Regions from separate parts of the Lysinibacillus sp. Ag94 genome, predicted to be linked through region 3. Evidence: riboswitches for the same ligand, from Rfam matches in the RefSeq annotation. Region 3 holds a riboswitch; each other region holds the start of a gene.
What was found. Region 3 has a riboswitch for S-adenosylmethionine ahead of MY533_RS20680 (cyclase family protein). Riboswitches for the same ligand answer to the same signal wherever they lie in the genome.
Positions count from the first base shown of each region.

Region 1: linked by a shared signal. The riboswitch ahead of metK (methionine adenosyltransferase) and the one ahead of MY533_RS20680 (cyclase family protein) in region 3 are both predicted to bind S-adenosylmethionine.
Region 2: linked by a shared signal. The riboswitch ahead of MY533_RS01510 (MetQ/NlpA family ABC transporter substrate-binding protein) and the one ahead of MY533_RS20680 (cyclase family protein) in region 3 are both predicted to bind S-adenosylmethionine.
Region 4: linked by a shared signal. The riboswitch ahead of metA (homoserine O-acetyltransferase MetA) and the one ahead of MY533_RS20680 (cyclase family protein) in region 3 are both predicted to bind S-adenosylmethionine.

Region 1 is NZ_CP096780.1:3,711,298-3,715,109, forward strand. Features, by position in the region: gene MY533_RS17285 (alpha/beta hydrolase) at 1-185, opposite strand, end outside; gene MY533_RS17290 (gamma carbonic anhydrase) at 322-840, shown strand; gene metK (methionine adenosyltransferase) at 1,020-2,216, opposite strand; SAM riboswitch class I at 2,541-2,660, opposite strand; gene pckA (phosphoenolpyruvate carboxykinase (ATP)) at 3,293-3,812, shown strand, end outside.
Region 2 is NZ_CP096780.1:332,543-336,354, reverse strand. Features, by position in the region: gene MY533_RS01520 (PhzF family phenazine biosynthesis protein) at 1-603, opposite strand, end outside; gene MY533_RS01515 (pyridoxal phosphate-dependent aminotransferase) at 734-1,903, shown strand; SAM riboswitch class I at 2,078-2,182, shown strand; gene MY533_RS01510 (MetQ/NlpA family ABC transporter substrate-binding protein) at 2,269-3,102, shown strand; gene MY533_RS01505 (methionine ABC transporter ATP-binding protein) at 3,198-3,812, shown strand, end outside.
Region 3 is NZ_CP096780.1:4,368,453-4,372,264, forward strand. Features, by position in the region: gene MY533_RS20670 (MFS transporter) at 1-286, shown strand, start outside; gene MY533_RS20675 (YuzC family spore coat inner layer protein) at 505-915, shown strand; SAM riboswitch class I at 1,063-1,169, shown strand; gene MY533_RS20680 (cyclase family protein) at 1,264-2,001, shown strand; gene MY533_RS20685 (DedA family protein) at 2,099-2,695, opposite strand; gene MY533_RS20690 (Cof-type HAD-IIB family hydrolase) at 2,879-3,652, opposite strand.
Region 4 is NZ_CP096780.1:2,467,593-2,471,404, forward strand. Features, by position in the region: gene MY533_RS11370 (GerAB/ArcD/ProY family transporter) at 1-673, shown strand, start outside; gene metA (homoserine O-acetyltransferase MetA) at 750-1,685, opposite strand; SAM riboswitch class I at 1,823-1,933, opposite strand; gene MY533_RS11380 (nucleotide excision repair endonuclease) at 2,129-2,500, shown strand; gene MY533_RS11385 (TrmB family transcriptional regulator) at 2,574-3,356, opposite strand; gene MY533_RS11390 (TSUP family transporter) at 3,481-3,812, shown strand, end outside.

The DNA of each region.
Region 1 (3,812 bases), 660 kb from region 3:
TCTTCATCGTGAATTTTTGAATATCCTACATTTACTCCATGATTAGGTAAATCCCCCATGACTATGTGGAAGCCTTCCAATCTAAGTTTTTCTATAAGCCATGCATACCAACGGTGATTTTCATATGCACCATGAAGAATAGCAACCACAGCCTTTGCTTGTCCATCAGCTTCCCATTTCCACATTTCACATAGTCCTCCTAAAAAAATAATTACACAATGATTATATCGGAATATCTAGATCATTTTAATTTTATATTTCCATCATGTTGCGTATTTGATACGATAATATTACATCATAGAAAGAAAAGAGGCGATACTCATGATCTATCCATTTAAAGGTAAAAGACCCAATATCGATCCTTCTGTTTTCATTGCTGATTATGCAACAGTTACTGGCGACGTTACAATAGGTGCTGAAACAACCATTTGGTTTAACACAGTTATTCGAGGAGATGTATCACCAACAATTATAGGAAAAAGAGTTAGTATTCAAGACCTCTGTTGCTTACATCAAAGCCCCAAATATCCACTCATTATTGAAGATGAAGTAACAGTAGGACATCAAGTAACTTTACATAGCTGTACGATTCGAAAAAAAGCCTTAATAGGTATGGGCTCTATAGTATTAGACGGAGCGGAGATTGGAGAGGGTGCATTCATTGGGGCGGGTAGTCTAGTTCCTCCAGGTAAAGTAATTCCTCCAAATAGCTTAGCACTTGGCCGTCCTGCAAAGGTTGTAAGAGAATTAAATGATGAAGATAAAGAAGATATGGAACGCATCATACGTGAATATGTAGAAAAGGGGCAATACTATAAATCTCTTCAACCAAAAAATTAATATAACTAAATCAAAGCAGCTCCACGTTTTCTTGGGTAACCGAGCCCTCCATGATTATGATTAGGAGCTTATTTTTTTCGTTAAAAAACAGTGAAAGGGGCTATAAGAATATTGAGCCCCTTTCTGTAATAGTATTTTAAAATATTTTTCCAAACACTTCATTGCTTTAGCTAAATAGTTTATAAACCTGCTTTTTCTTTTAATGCGTCAGCTTTGTCTGTTTGTTCCCAAGGTACATTTAAATCTGTACGACCGAAGTGACCATATGCGGCAGTTTGCTTATAAATAGGACGACGGAGGTTAAGCATTTTAATAATCCCCGCTGGGCGTAGATCAAATAGCTCGCGTACCCATTTTACAATTTCACTTTCTGCAACTTTTCCTGTACCAAATGTATCAACAGCAATAGATACAGGTTGAGCAACACCAATCGCATAAGCTAGTTGTACTTCAGCTCGATCAGCTAAACCAGCAGCTACGATATTTTTCGCCACATAGCGTGCTGCATATGCCGCTGAACGGTCTACCTTAGTTGCGTCCTTACCTGAGAAAGCACCTCCACCATGACGTGCATAGCCACCGTATGTATCAACGATGATTTTACGTCCAGTTAAACCAGCATCCCCTTTAGGACCACCAATTACGAATCGGCCAGTTGGGTTAATGAAATATTTAGTATCGGCATCTAGTAATTCACTTGGAACAACTGGAGCAATAACGAATTCTTTTAAGTCTGCTTGAATTTGCTCAAGTGTAGCTTCTTCATCATGCTGTGTTGAAATTACAATCGTATCAACGCGTACTGGTATATTGTTTTCATCATATTCAACCGTTACTTGCGTTTTTCCATCTGGGCGTAAATATGCTAATTCACCAGATTTACGTACTTCCGTTAAACGACGAGCTAATTTATGCGCTAAACTAATTGGTAATGGCATAAGCTCTGGCGTTTCGTTACATGCATAACCGAACATTAAACCTTGGTCACCTGCACCAATTGCTTCAATGTCAGCGTCTGTCATAGAACCTTCACGCGCCTCTAATGCTTGGTCAACACCTTGGGCAATATCAGGTGATTGCTCGCCAATCGCAACAAGTACTGCTAGGTTTTCAGCATCAAAGCCGTACTTCCCACGTGTATAACCGATTTCTGCTACAGTATCACGAACGATACCTTTAATATCTACATAAGTAGAAGTAGTAATTTCTCCTGCTACTAACGCTAAGCCTGTTGTTACTGTTGTTTCACACGCTACACGCGCGTTTGGATCTTCTGCTAAAATAGCATCTAAAATGGCATCCGAGATTTGGTCACAAATTTTGTCTGGATGTCCTTCTGTTACACTCTCTGATGTAAACAGTCGACGGTTTGTCATTTGATTTTCCTCCTATTACTTTTACAAATAATAATTGCGAATTAATACGGTACTCATTACCCATGTCAAGTTCGCCCATAAGGATTGAACTCTCAAGCCGTTGTTGCTGCCGTTGCACTTTCGCACAGTAAACATTTGTTACAGTCACTACGCTTTCGCACAACTAAACAGCTGCTGCTTTTAACACGAGGATTTTCGAAAGATCCGTCATTATAATAAGGAAAGGACTGTATACTTACCTTTAATTCGTTTTTAACAATAAAAAAATCCTTTTCTCACGCTTACTTAACATGAGGAAAGGAATAATGACTTCGTAACCTTTCACTCTTATCGTTCAAGGGAGTTTCCCCTTGCATCAGATTGGCACCAGCGCATGTCGTGAAATAGTTCATGCAGGTTGCCGGGTTTCACAGGGCCTGACCCTCCACCAGCTCGGGATAAGAGTATCCGTTCAATATCTCATAATACGTAAATGGTCGAACATTGTCAAATATTTTTATCTTCTTCCAGCTTTCATGCGAAAACCATTTAAAGTCTCTGGACGAAATTATGCTGTGGCATAATTGATTGTATTCTTATAAAGAAAGTACGGGCTTTATAAGCAAGGAATTTGGCTTATGCTGTAAATTAAAACAAAATAATCCCTACTCTCCACCTCACATCATGTGTTAACATATGTGTAACCCTTTACAGTACATTTTGTAGCAAAAGCAAGGCGTTAGCTACAGAACATGTGGTGGATGAATATGATTGAGCCCCTTTTTAGTCGAAGAAACGCTCCAACTATAAAAACAAGCTAAAACTTCACATCCTGTGCGAACCCCATGTCAGCCAAGCTTCCAAACACAATTTTGCTGTTTCGAAAGTGAATGTGTGATCACTTATAAATAGGGTAAAAAGCATTATCAAAACGAATCAATTTACTTTTTGTCGTTTTCTTGAAAAGTAATAAAATCTGAAAAATAATTTCTGAATTAGTATAGATTATTTAAGCAATTGTGTTATACTATTTTTGAAATTAAGAAAATCTCCCTCAGACTCAAGGGAATACTATAAAAAAGGATGGTATTTAATCGATGAATTCAGTAGAAATTGCAAACGAACTGAAGGAATTATTAAACGGCGGTAACATTAATGTTCAACTTTCAGTACCACAATTAGCTGAAAAAGCAACATCTCGTGGTGAAGCTATGTTAACAGTAGATGGCGCAGTTCGTGCAGAAACTGGCAAATACACTGGTCGTTCACCTAAAGATAAATATACGGTAGAAGAAGAGAGCACAAAGGATAAAATTGACTGGGGAAAAGTTAACCGACCAATTTCTTCTGAAGTGTTCGATAACTTATATGTAAAAGTAGTAAAATATTTAAAAGAACGTGACGAATTATTCGTATTCAAAGGCTTTGCTGGTGCTGACAAAGATTCACAATTAAGCATCCAAGTAATCAATGAATACGCTTGGCACAATCTTTTCGCTCATCAATTATTTATCCGTCCAACTGCAGAAGAATTGGCTTCTCATGTTGCTGACTTCACAGTTATCTCAGCTCCTAACTTTAAAGCAGATCCTGCTATTGATGGTACTGCTTCTGAAA
Region 2 (3,812 bases), 600 kb from region 3:
GATGCCTTGTGCTGGAGAAAAGAATCTTGAGACAATATCAATCCCCTCATCTTTAGAACGACTTGTAATACAAACACCACGTACCGGGAACTGTTTCATCGCTTGAAAATCAGCTTTGAAATCTGCAATATACTCTTCGTGACTTAACTCCACTATATAATCCAATTCTGTTTTCCCTACATATGTTGGTTTCATCCCTAGCCATTCTTCAAGCCCCAAAGGACATTCAATCTCTTCTAACTGATACTTTTGAATTGTTATTTCAACTAATTCATTGAACCAATTTGCTTGCAAAGGGCCACTTACAGTCTGGAATATAATCGAAGAATTGATAGGTACAATCCCTTGTTTCCAAAGTAAAAACGCGCTAGCGATTGTTCCGTGTCCACAAATCGGTATTTCCTTTGCTGGCGTAAACCATCTAAGAAAAAAATGATTATCCTTCCTTTGAACAAAAGCTGTTGTTGGTACCGGGATCTCTTGAGCAATTTTCTGCATGGTCGACTCAGGTATCGTTGAATCAAGTAAACATACTGCTGCGGGATTTCCCTTGTAAAGCTCTGTAGTAAAAGCATTGACGATAAAATACGAGACTTTGTGCAATTTTCCCACCTCATTTGCGTCACTTTTGATTTTTCGTTAACTGAAAATACTCTAGACAATTACTAAAAAAAGTAATATTATGTGCATCATATCTTCAATAATTATTATATTCTGAAAAAGGTGGACGTGCATGGAATTCTCAAAAAAACTACAGCAACTCCCAACTCAATTTTTTGCAGCACTTGTACAAAAAGTAAACGCTGCTCTTGCTGAAGGACGTGATGTTATCAATCTTGGTCAAGGTAATCCAGATCAACCCACCCCTTTACACATTATTAAAGCATTACAGGAGGCGGCAGAAAATCCTCAAAATCATCAATACTCTCCATTTCGTGGCATAGCAGAATTACGCCAAGCAGCAGCAAGCTTCTACAAACGTGAATACAATGTGGACATTGACCCTGATACAGAGGTTGCTATTCTCGGAGGTACGAAAATTGGTCTTGTTGAGCTACCGTTAGCTGTTTTAAACCCCGGTGACACTATGCTATTACCTGACCCTGGATATCCAGATTACTTATCTGGTGTCGTATTAGGTGATGTTAATTTTGAAGTTATGCCTCTTTTCGCAGAAAATGATTTCCTGCCAGATTATACTGCTTTAGCCGATGAAGTAAAGGAAAAGGCGAAGTTGCTGTACTTGAATTACCCGAATAATCCAACTGGCGGTACTGCAACATTGGAATTTTTCGAGGAAACAGTACGCTTTGCAAAAAAGCATAATATTATCGTCGCACATGATTTTGCCTACGGAGCGATTGGATTTGACGGCCATAAACCTGTCAGCTTCCTGCAAGCTGATGGTGCTAAAGATGTCGGTATCGAAATGTATACATTATCCAAAACGTATAATATGGCAGGCTGGCGCATTGGTTTCGCGGTTGGTAACCCCGACATTATCGCAGCTATTAACCTTATGCAAGATCATCTATTTTGTAGTCAATTTCCTGCCGTACAACAAGCCGCAGCAGTTGCGCTTACTGCTTCCCAAAGTTGCGCGGATAAGCTAAGAGCGACCTATGAGCGTCGACGAAACGTCCTGATTGAAGAAGCTCAGCGAATTGGTTGGCAAGTTACAGCACCAAGAGGCTCTTTTTTTGCATGGCTCCCTGTTCCACTAGGTTTTACGAGTGAACAATTTGCCGATATATTGCTCGACAAAGCTGATATAGCAGTAGCTGCAGGCAATGGCTTCGGTCAATATGGTGAAGGCTTTGTACGAGTTGGTTTACTTGTTAGCGAAGACCGCTTACGTGAAGCGATCAGCAGAATTGAAAAATTAAACTTATTTAACCTGTGAACATTTCAATCAAAAACTGTTCCATTAGCTCAAACTTGCTATAGGGACAGTTTTTTCTCTCTTCTTTCGCGACTAAACATTAAAATAAAATGAAAAATTTTAAAAATTCAATTGACTTACTATATCCTATAATTTATATTAGTTCTATCGGATTTACAAAAAAATATTATAAATCTCTTATCAAGAGTAGCTGAGGGACTGGCCCTATGAAGCTCGGCAACCTCCTTTTTTAAGGAAGGTGCTAATTCCAGCAAACAATCATTGTTTGAAAGATAAGAGAGGACAATTTTTCATGAGCCTCTCTTAATTTTTAAGAGAGTTTTTTTATTTTTATTACCGATAAAACAACTTTGGAGGTATGTTTCATGAAAAAGAAAAACAAGATTTTATTAGGTTTAGCAAGTCTTACATTAGTAGCAGCATTAGTGGGCTGTGGTACTAAAGAAAATAGTAAGGATAGTCAAAGTAAGACTATTAATGAAAATAAGATTGTAGTAGGTGTAACTTCTGGTCCACACGAACAAATTGCAGAGGCTGCAGCAAAAGTTGCCAAAGAAAATGGCTTAGAGGTAGAACTAAAAACGTTTTCTGATTATGTTTTACCAAATACATCGTTAGCCGAGGGTGATCTTGATGTAAACAGCTATCAACACGAGCCTTTCCTCGATGCATTTAACAAAGATCACAAAACAGATTTAGTGCCAGTAGGAAAAACAATTTTAACTCCTATGGGCATATACTCCGAGAAATATAAATCATTGGATGAAGTTCCAGATGGTGCTACATTCGGATTACCGAATGATCCAACGAACGGGGCTCGTGCTCTATTTGTCCTTCAAGAGGCTGGCATCATTAAATTAAAAGACGGTGCAGACTTAACAGCATCTATTCGCGATGTGGAAGAAAACAAAAAGAATTTGAAATTCATTGAATTAGAGGCTGCACAAATTCCTAAACAGCTTAGTGAAGTAGATGTAGCTGCCATTAATACAAACTTCGCTCTTGATGCTGGCCTTAATCCTAAAAAAGACTCCATTCTTTTAGAATCTACGGACTCTCCATATGTGAACTACATTGTGGTGCGTGCTGAAAACGAAGATGACCCAACGATCAAAAAATTTGTTGAAGCTTATCAATCTGATGAGGTACGCAAATTTATTGAAGAAAAATTCCAAGGCTCCATAATTCCAAGCTGGTAAGTGACGATTAAGTATTTCAAGAATCTGCGAGACTCCTACAGGAAAGCTAGCAGATTCTTGCTTTATCGAAGGACTTAGAAAGGAGATATCACCTTATGATTCAACTAGAAAATATAACAAAAGAATTTAAAACTAAAAATGGTATCGTCAAAGCAGTAGATGGTATTAACCTGCATGTTAAAAAAGGTGAAATCCATGGGGTTATTGGCTACAGTGGTGCAGGAAAGAGTACCCTTATTCGCTGTGTGAATTTATTAGAACGTCCAACAACAGGAAAAGTATTCATCGATCATGTAGATATTACTTCCCTTTCTCTAAACGACCTTCGCAAAACTCGGCAAAAAATCGGGATGATCTTCCAGCATTTTAACCTTTTAAAAACAGCGACTGTTTACAACAATATCTCGATACCATTAAAGCTTCTTGGCTATAACGACTCTGAAGTAAAAAAACGCGTTGCAAAATATGCAGAAATTGTTGGTCTAACGGAGAAATTAGATAGCTATCCTAGCCAGCTTTCAGGTGGTCAAAAGCAACGTGTCGCTATTGCACGTGCCCTTGCCCAGGAGCCTGAGATTTTGCTTAGTGATGAAGCGACAAGTGCACTCGACCCCGAAACAACAGACGCCATTCTTGAGCTTCTCCTGAAAATTAATCGTGAGCTAGGTATCACTATTTTACTTATTACACATGAAATGAATGTTATTCAA
Region 3 (3,812 bases):
ATTAATAATGGTCTTTATGATGGGGCTATTTATGTTTATGAATGTACCAGGATTACAGCTTTATGCCGTTCAGCTTTCAGAAAAATATACACCCTCGGCTATTTCAATGGCTTCAGCATTAAATATTTCGGCCTTTAACATTGGTATTTTTCTAGGATCATACATTGGAGGAATGATCGTTAACCTCCAATCATTAGCTCATACCCCTATATATGGATTCGTAATGGTGATGATTGCTGCAGTTACTACCTTCCTAACGTTACACTTCGATAGAAATAAACAATAGATTTCCCCAGAATCAATAACGAAAGGAAGCCTTAACCATATACAAGGCTTCCTTTTTGTTGTTAGCCAATTTTAAGGAAAGTATCGTCGAAATAAGCCTTAAAAGATTCTAATGCCGAGAACCGATTCCCAAAAGGGCTTGAAAGCATCAGCTGTTAACACCGAAAGTCTATATTGTACATAAGATACTGTATCAGCTATAGGATAGGAGGAATTTAGTTGTATTACAATCCTTATCCGTTTTTTGTCTATCCTCATTACTATCCGGCATGGGTAATGGCAAATCAACCAGCAAATCAACACCCTTCCAGCCATCTAGCAATGCCGACACCCCCAATGAATAGAAGTCCATTTCCAATCGTCAATACAAAGAAATTAAAGACTTCCGCGAATCGGATTAAGGTTATTATGCAGCAAGCACAATTACTTACGGATAAAATTGATGAATCCGAGCAATTTGCACATGATCTTATGAACGCAGCACAACAATCAAATAAAACAGAAGTTGAAAAGTTAATTGCTTCAACAGGCATTACTGTAAAATTCGATACTACCTATACACCAGATGGATTTCGTATAACATTTACGGAAAGTAGCTGTTGTAAGCTAACACTAATTTTAGGTTGGTGAAGAGTTGGCCCCTTGAAGAGGGGCTCTTTCTTTTACCTTTAGCATCTTTATGAAATTTAACCTTGTATCCCTATCAAACTTGTAAACTATAAAAAAATATGCTAAAGTGTTTGTAAACATTATTTCTGAAAATTCTTATATCGCATTTTCTTATCAAGAGAGACGGAGGGATTGGCCCTATGAAGTCTCAGCAACCAGCCCTATAGGTATGGTGCTAATTCCAATTGGCAAAATTCTGCCTTGAAAGATGAGAAGACTTACTTCAGTTGCTTTGCACGAGAGTCCTCTTCTTCAAGGAGGGCTCTTTTTTATTTTTCCATTCTAATTAAAAGAAAGCAGGGAACAATTATGACAAACGAACTTTTACAAGTAATTCAACTATTGAAATCAAAAAAATGGGTAGACTTAACGCATACATTTGGTCCAAATTCTCCACATTTCTTTATGTTTGCTGATGCTAAATTTGAAACATTATTTACACATGAGGATGGCTTCTTTGCACAACAATTCACTTTCCCAGGGCAATACGGAACACATATCGACCCTCCTATCCATTTTGTGCGAGATTCACGCTATCTAGAGGAATTGGAGCTAAAAGAACTAGTACTACCACTCATCGTTATTGATAAATCGAAGGAAGCCGCAGTAAATAACGACTACACGTTAAGTGTTCAAGATATTCTTGACTTTGAAGCTGAAAATGGGGAAATTGAAGCAGGTACCTTTGTTGCGTTCCGTACCGATTGGAGTAAACGTTGGCCAGATAAAGAATCTTTCAGCAACAAAGACGCTGATGGCAATAATCATATTCCTGGCTGGGGATTAGAAGCATTACAATTTTTATTCAACGAACGACAAGTAAGGGCTATTGGCCACGAAACTTTTGATACGGATTCAGCAGCAGATTTCCGTAGAAATGGAAAATTAGACGGCGAATATTTTGTGCTAGAGCAAGATACTTATCAAATTGAGCTTATGACAAATTTAGATAAGCTACCTCCAAAGGGCGCTGCTATATTCAATATCGTGCCAAAGCCTGAAAAAGCATCTGGATTCCCTGTCCGTTCCTTTGCAATATTACCGTAATATAGCAAAAGGTCTGATTCAATAAATATTGAATTAGACCTTTTATCTATTATGCATCGGCATAATTTCGTCCGGAATCGGCTCTGTGCTATTGAATTTATTTAGATAAATTCTTTCTTTTGAAAACAACATAAATGATGAACATAATGATGATAAACAGTACTATAACATAAATACTGTAGCGGGATAAATATAACTCAACATAATGCCATTTCTCTCCAAGTATCTTCCCTAAAGTAATAAAAGTAAATGTCCATAAAGCTGCTCCCATATAAGCAAAGAAAGCAAATTTTTTATAAGGATAATTATTAATAGCTGCAATATATGCAGTAAGATGACGTACACCAGGGATAAAATACCCTATTAATAATAATATTGGTCCAATTTTTTCAAATAATTTTTTAGTAAAATCAATTTTCTGTTCTGTAATATGGACTTTCGAACCGTATTTTCGTAATAAAGGTAGCCCGAATTTATAGCCTATATAGTAGCTCAGGGTAATTCCCCCTGCAGCGCCTATCATAGCGCTGATTAAAGCTGGAATATGTGCAAGAGTTTCACGATATACGCTATACCCTACATATGTCAAAAATATTTCATCAGGAAGTGGCAGACCGACAATTCCCCCAATTAGGATAAGAATAATGCCAAAATATCCATAATGTTCAATAAGAGATTGTACGTGATGCGCCATAAATCCACCCCATCTAAAGCGTAATAATTTTTAATAGTTAGCTTTATAATAACTCAAAGGAGACAACATTATGAGTATTATTGGATTAAATACATTTTCTCCATGAAAACATCCATCCATGTGTGTTAAAAAAATATAGTCTTTTCTTAGTGACTGGTTGATTCATATTTTACTTTCAAATAATTAAATTATTTGCAGCTTACGTAGAGCATAATGAATACCGTCTTCTGTTGATTTTTTCGTTACATAATTAGCGACACTTTTTAATGCTTCACTACCGTTGCCCATTGCAATACCAAAGCCAACCTGCTCCAGCATGTCGATATCATTATCTCCATCACCAAAAGCAAGTGCTTCCTCAGGGCTCAAGTCAAAATAATCTAGTACAGCCTGCACAGCAATTGATTTGGAAACATCATGTTGCAAAACATTTGTAATGTAAGGGTGCCACCTCTTAAATAATAAGTGCGGGAATTTTAAAGTATACCTTTTCTCAATATCCTCGTTGCCATATAAACACATTAAGTAAACCTCTTGCGTTAAAATATCTTCATTAATAACGGGGAAATCTTGCAATGATAATGTTTCTTGCATGGCTTTTAATGTCTCTTGTTCTTGGACGTTATTCATCGATAATTGTTCTGTAAAAAACGAAAGACTTTGTTTATGGTTTTCAGCAAAAGCCTTAACTGCGTGGACAATTTCCTTGGCAATAGGAATTTTATGTATTACTTGGTCTTGCTGCTTAACATAGGCACCATTAGCGGTAATAAACGTATCTATACCTATACTTCTTAAACCTTGGCACATTGATAAAGGTCTTCCTGTAGCTGCAACAATATGAATTCCATTGTATTTTAATTGCTCAATAGCGATCATTGTACTTTCTTCAATACGACCATCTTCATAATTTACAAGCGTTCCATCTACGTCAAAGAATGCAATTTTATAATCCATCGTTCTCTCCTTGCTGATTTTATTAAGTATATCGATCAGGGAACCTCACCATAACATGACCCAATTTGAGGTAATACCTGTGACGATAATCTCCAAAAAATCGCCCACCCCCACTCCGATCACCCTCATTTAAATGTCATTTTCCACTACAGACGAGTGC
Region 4 (3,812 bases), 1.9 Mb from region 3:
TTTACAACGTATTGAAGTGATTATGGCAGCCATGTGGTTAATATCAATTTATATTAAAACTTTTATGTTTTTTTACGCTGGGGTCATCGGCATCGCACAAATATGTAAAATTAAAAATCATCGACCGCTCATTTTCCCATTCGGAATGATTATCCTTGGACTTTCACAAATTATTCATCCTAGTATCATTCATTCAGAAATTTACAATAGAGAAACGTGGCCTATTTTTTCTTCTATTTTCGCAATCTTCTTACCATTAGTTTTATTACTTATCGCGAAAATCCGCAAAATTAACGGTAATGCTACTCAAAGTGCAGGTAGCAATAATAATGATAATTCTACTCAAAATAGTAGTAGTAACAATGCCGGTAATGCTACACAAAATGAAAGTAATAGTAATAACGATAATTCTACTCAGAGTGATAGTAGCAATAATAGCGGTAATGCTTCTCAAAATGAAAGTAATAGTAATAACAATAATTCTACTCAAAGTGGTAGTAGCAACAATGGAGGAAATACTTCACACGATGAAAGTAGTAGTAATAACTCTACTCAAAGTGATAGTAGTAGATATAGTGAAAATCCTTCACCGAGCAAAAGTGAGAACGCTTCAAGCAATACTACACAGAATGATAGCGATACTGGCAATACCCCAAACAGTGATAAAAATTAAATTTACAGTATAAAGGCATAAAAAATGATGACCCTCTCCAATCAAGGTCATCATTTTTAATTGCTATTAAATGGCATTAAATATGATATTCAATTTGATCGACGAAATCCCATTCGTATGGTGTTTCTTGGTAAACATAGTAGTTCAACCAATTGGAGAATAATAAATGTGTATGGGCACGCCACGTATTAATCGGTTCATTTGCGGGATTATCATGTGGGAAGTAATTCACTGGTACCTCAATATCTAATCCTTTCGCAACATCTCGACTATACTCATCAGCTAAAGTCGTTGCATCATATTCAAGATGGCCCGTAATCATAATGTTTTTATTATCTTTAGATTGCACAATAAAAACACCAGCATCTTCAGAATAAGAGAGTAAGCGTAAATCAGGATGGCTAAGTACTTCTTCAATTGATACAGATGTATATCGTGAATGTGGTGCCGTAAATGAATCACTAAAGCCTCGTACTAAATCCACTGTTAAATCCGTAATGACATGAGAATATACACCTGAGCATTTAGCAGGAAGTCCTATTTTACCGATACCGTAATGATGGTATAACGCCGCCTGTGCACCCCAACATATATGTAAAATCGATGTTACGTTTGTCTTAGACCAATCCATAATTTCTGAAATTTCCTGCCAGTAGTTCACTTCTTCAAATTCCATTTTTTCTACTGGTGCACCTGTAATAATCATACCATCATAACGGCGATGACGGATTTGATTGAAGGTCGTGTAAAATAACTGTAAATGTGATTTACTGACATTTTTCGATTCATGCGTAGCTGTATTTAAAAATGTAATATTTACTTGTAACGGTGTATTCCCCAATAATCGAAGTAATTGAAGCTCTGTTTTTTCCTTTTCTGGCATTAAGTTCAAAATTAATATATTTAACGGACGGATTTGTTGCGTCTTCGCTCTGTCCTCTTCCATTACGAAGATTTTTTCCTCACGTAAATGTTCTCCAGCTGGTAAGTTTTTCGGAATATTAATTGGCATCTTGCATTCCCCTCTCTTTTATTTCTTTTGTTACATTCAATGCACGGGCCCTGCGCAAAGTCAAATATCAAACGATGAAATTAAAAAATCCCCCTCATTCCATATGAGATAGAATGAGAAGGATTTTTCCACGTTCACTCTTATCTCTCAAAGGACAAATCCTTTGCTGGAATTAGCACCTTTCTAACTTTCGTTAGAGGTTGCTGAAGCGTCATCGGGCCAAATCCCTCAACTTCTCTTGATAAGATTATTTAATTAAAAAGAATTGTAACATGAACAATTAAGAATATCAATAATACATAGAATATTTTGTTATTAATCATGCATGTCATGATGTCATTTGTTTAACACTAAACTTGAATGTTTACATTCATTATTTGATGGTAAACATGTTGTACTTATGTTAACATATACCTTTAGTAACAGAGAGGAACGTGAATAGTTTGATTAAAATTGATTTTCCAAAACCAGATGTAGTAATTCGCCAACGCGAACAAGATTTAAAGCCAGGAGATGTACCAATCACACCATACCATGGTTTTATCGACTTCCATAAAATCACTCGTGAAAAGGGTGGTATTTTCTTATTCTACAATGAAGAGAACGAACTTTTATTTGTAGGTAAAGCACGTAAAATTCGTCAACGTATTAAAAAGCATTTTGAGGACAATGTGTCACCGATGAAAAATCATCGTGATGAAGTTTTCAAAATTGAAGTGTATGAAGTGGAAGATCCAATGGAACGTGAAATTTATGAAACGTACGCGATCAATTCATTCCGCGCTAAATACAATGTCGATAAAGTATTTTATTAATAATTAACGAAAAAAAGAATCTGCTCGCCTTATGAAATGTACATGGAGGCTTGCAGATTCTTTTTCAATATTTTCATTCTAAAAAAAATGCTTTACGTTCTTTCGTAATCCATTCCTCAAGCTCCGTATCATCGCGCTTTAAAAGGCGATTAATAAGCACGTCATGCCAGATATAATCCTCTAATAAATAAATATGAACAGGATCATTGGTAATAAAAGCGGTTTCATGATGTGCTGGAGAGTGACCATAAATCATATCTTGACCATCTACAGACAAAATAAACCAATGTGGCGTAGAAGTTTTTCTCGTATATTGTGTAGTTCGATGCTGGTCTAAGGGTGAAACATTTTCATCCACATTCAATGTAATACCATGAATCGGAATATGCTGTGCGACCTCTTGTATAGCTTCTCGTAATTCCCCATACATATCTTCCCACATCGATAATATAACTTTTTTCTCCGCTTTTTTTAATAATGACTGACAATAATTAACGATTGCCTCTTTTCCTTTTATCGTGACAACTTTATGCTCCGCTTCCTGCTCTTTTACTTCTAATTTTTCTAATTGATCACTAATCGATGTGAAATTCGATTGCCAACGTTGCTGAATTTGCTGTAAAAACACAGCGACAGGAATGGAAGAGTATATCGTTTGATCTGCCGTTTCTTCTTTTAGTACTAACCCTTTTTCAACAAGTACATCAAGTATGTCGTATATTCTTGCACGAGGGATACCGGAGTTTTTACTTACTTGATAGGCACTAACATGACTATTTTGTACGAGTGCAATATAGGCCTTCGCTTCATATTCTGTGAATCCTAGTTCTTTTAATTGCGCGATTAATTCAACCATTCGATCCCTCCATTTCCTTTATTATAAGTTAAGGCTATAAAGATAAGCCAATAAAAAATAATTCTTTACAGCAAAGTGAAATTTAGTTACTATTTCGGTAGTAACTATCGAAAGAGGTGTAAACATGCTATTTGAAGTAGATGTAAATGTAGTCATATTATTAATATCTTTTGGATTTTTAGCCGCCTTTGTGGATGCAGTCGTTGGGGGTGGAGGCTTAATTGCGTTACCTGCCCTTATGTTTGCTGGTTTAAATCCAGCAGCTGCAGTAGCCACTAATAAACTTGCCGGCACCATGGGTTCTTTAACATCAACCATCTCTTTTTATCGATCTGGTCAGCTAGAAATTCGTTCAGTTATTAAATACTTTCCCCTCGCCTTTGTGGGATCACTTTTTGGTGCATGGACCGTTCATTTAATTAATCCTGAATTACTAAAACCACTTATGCTCATAAT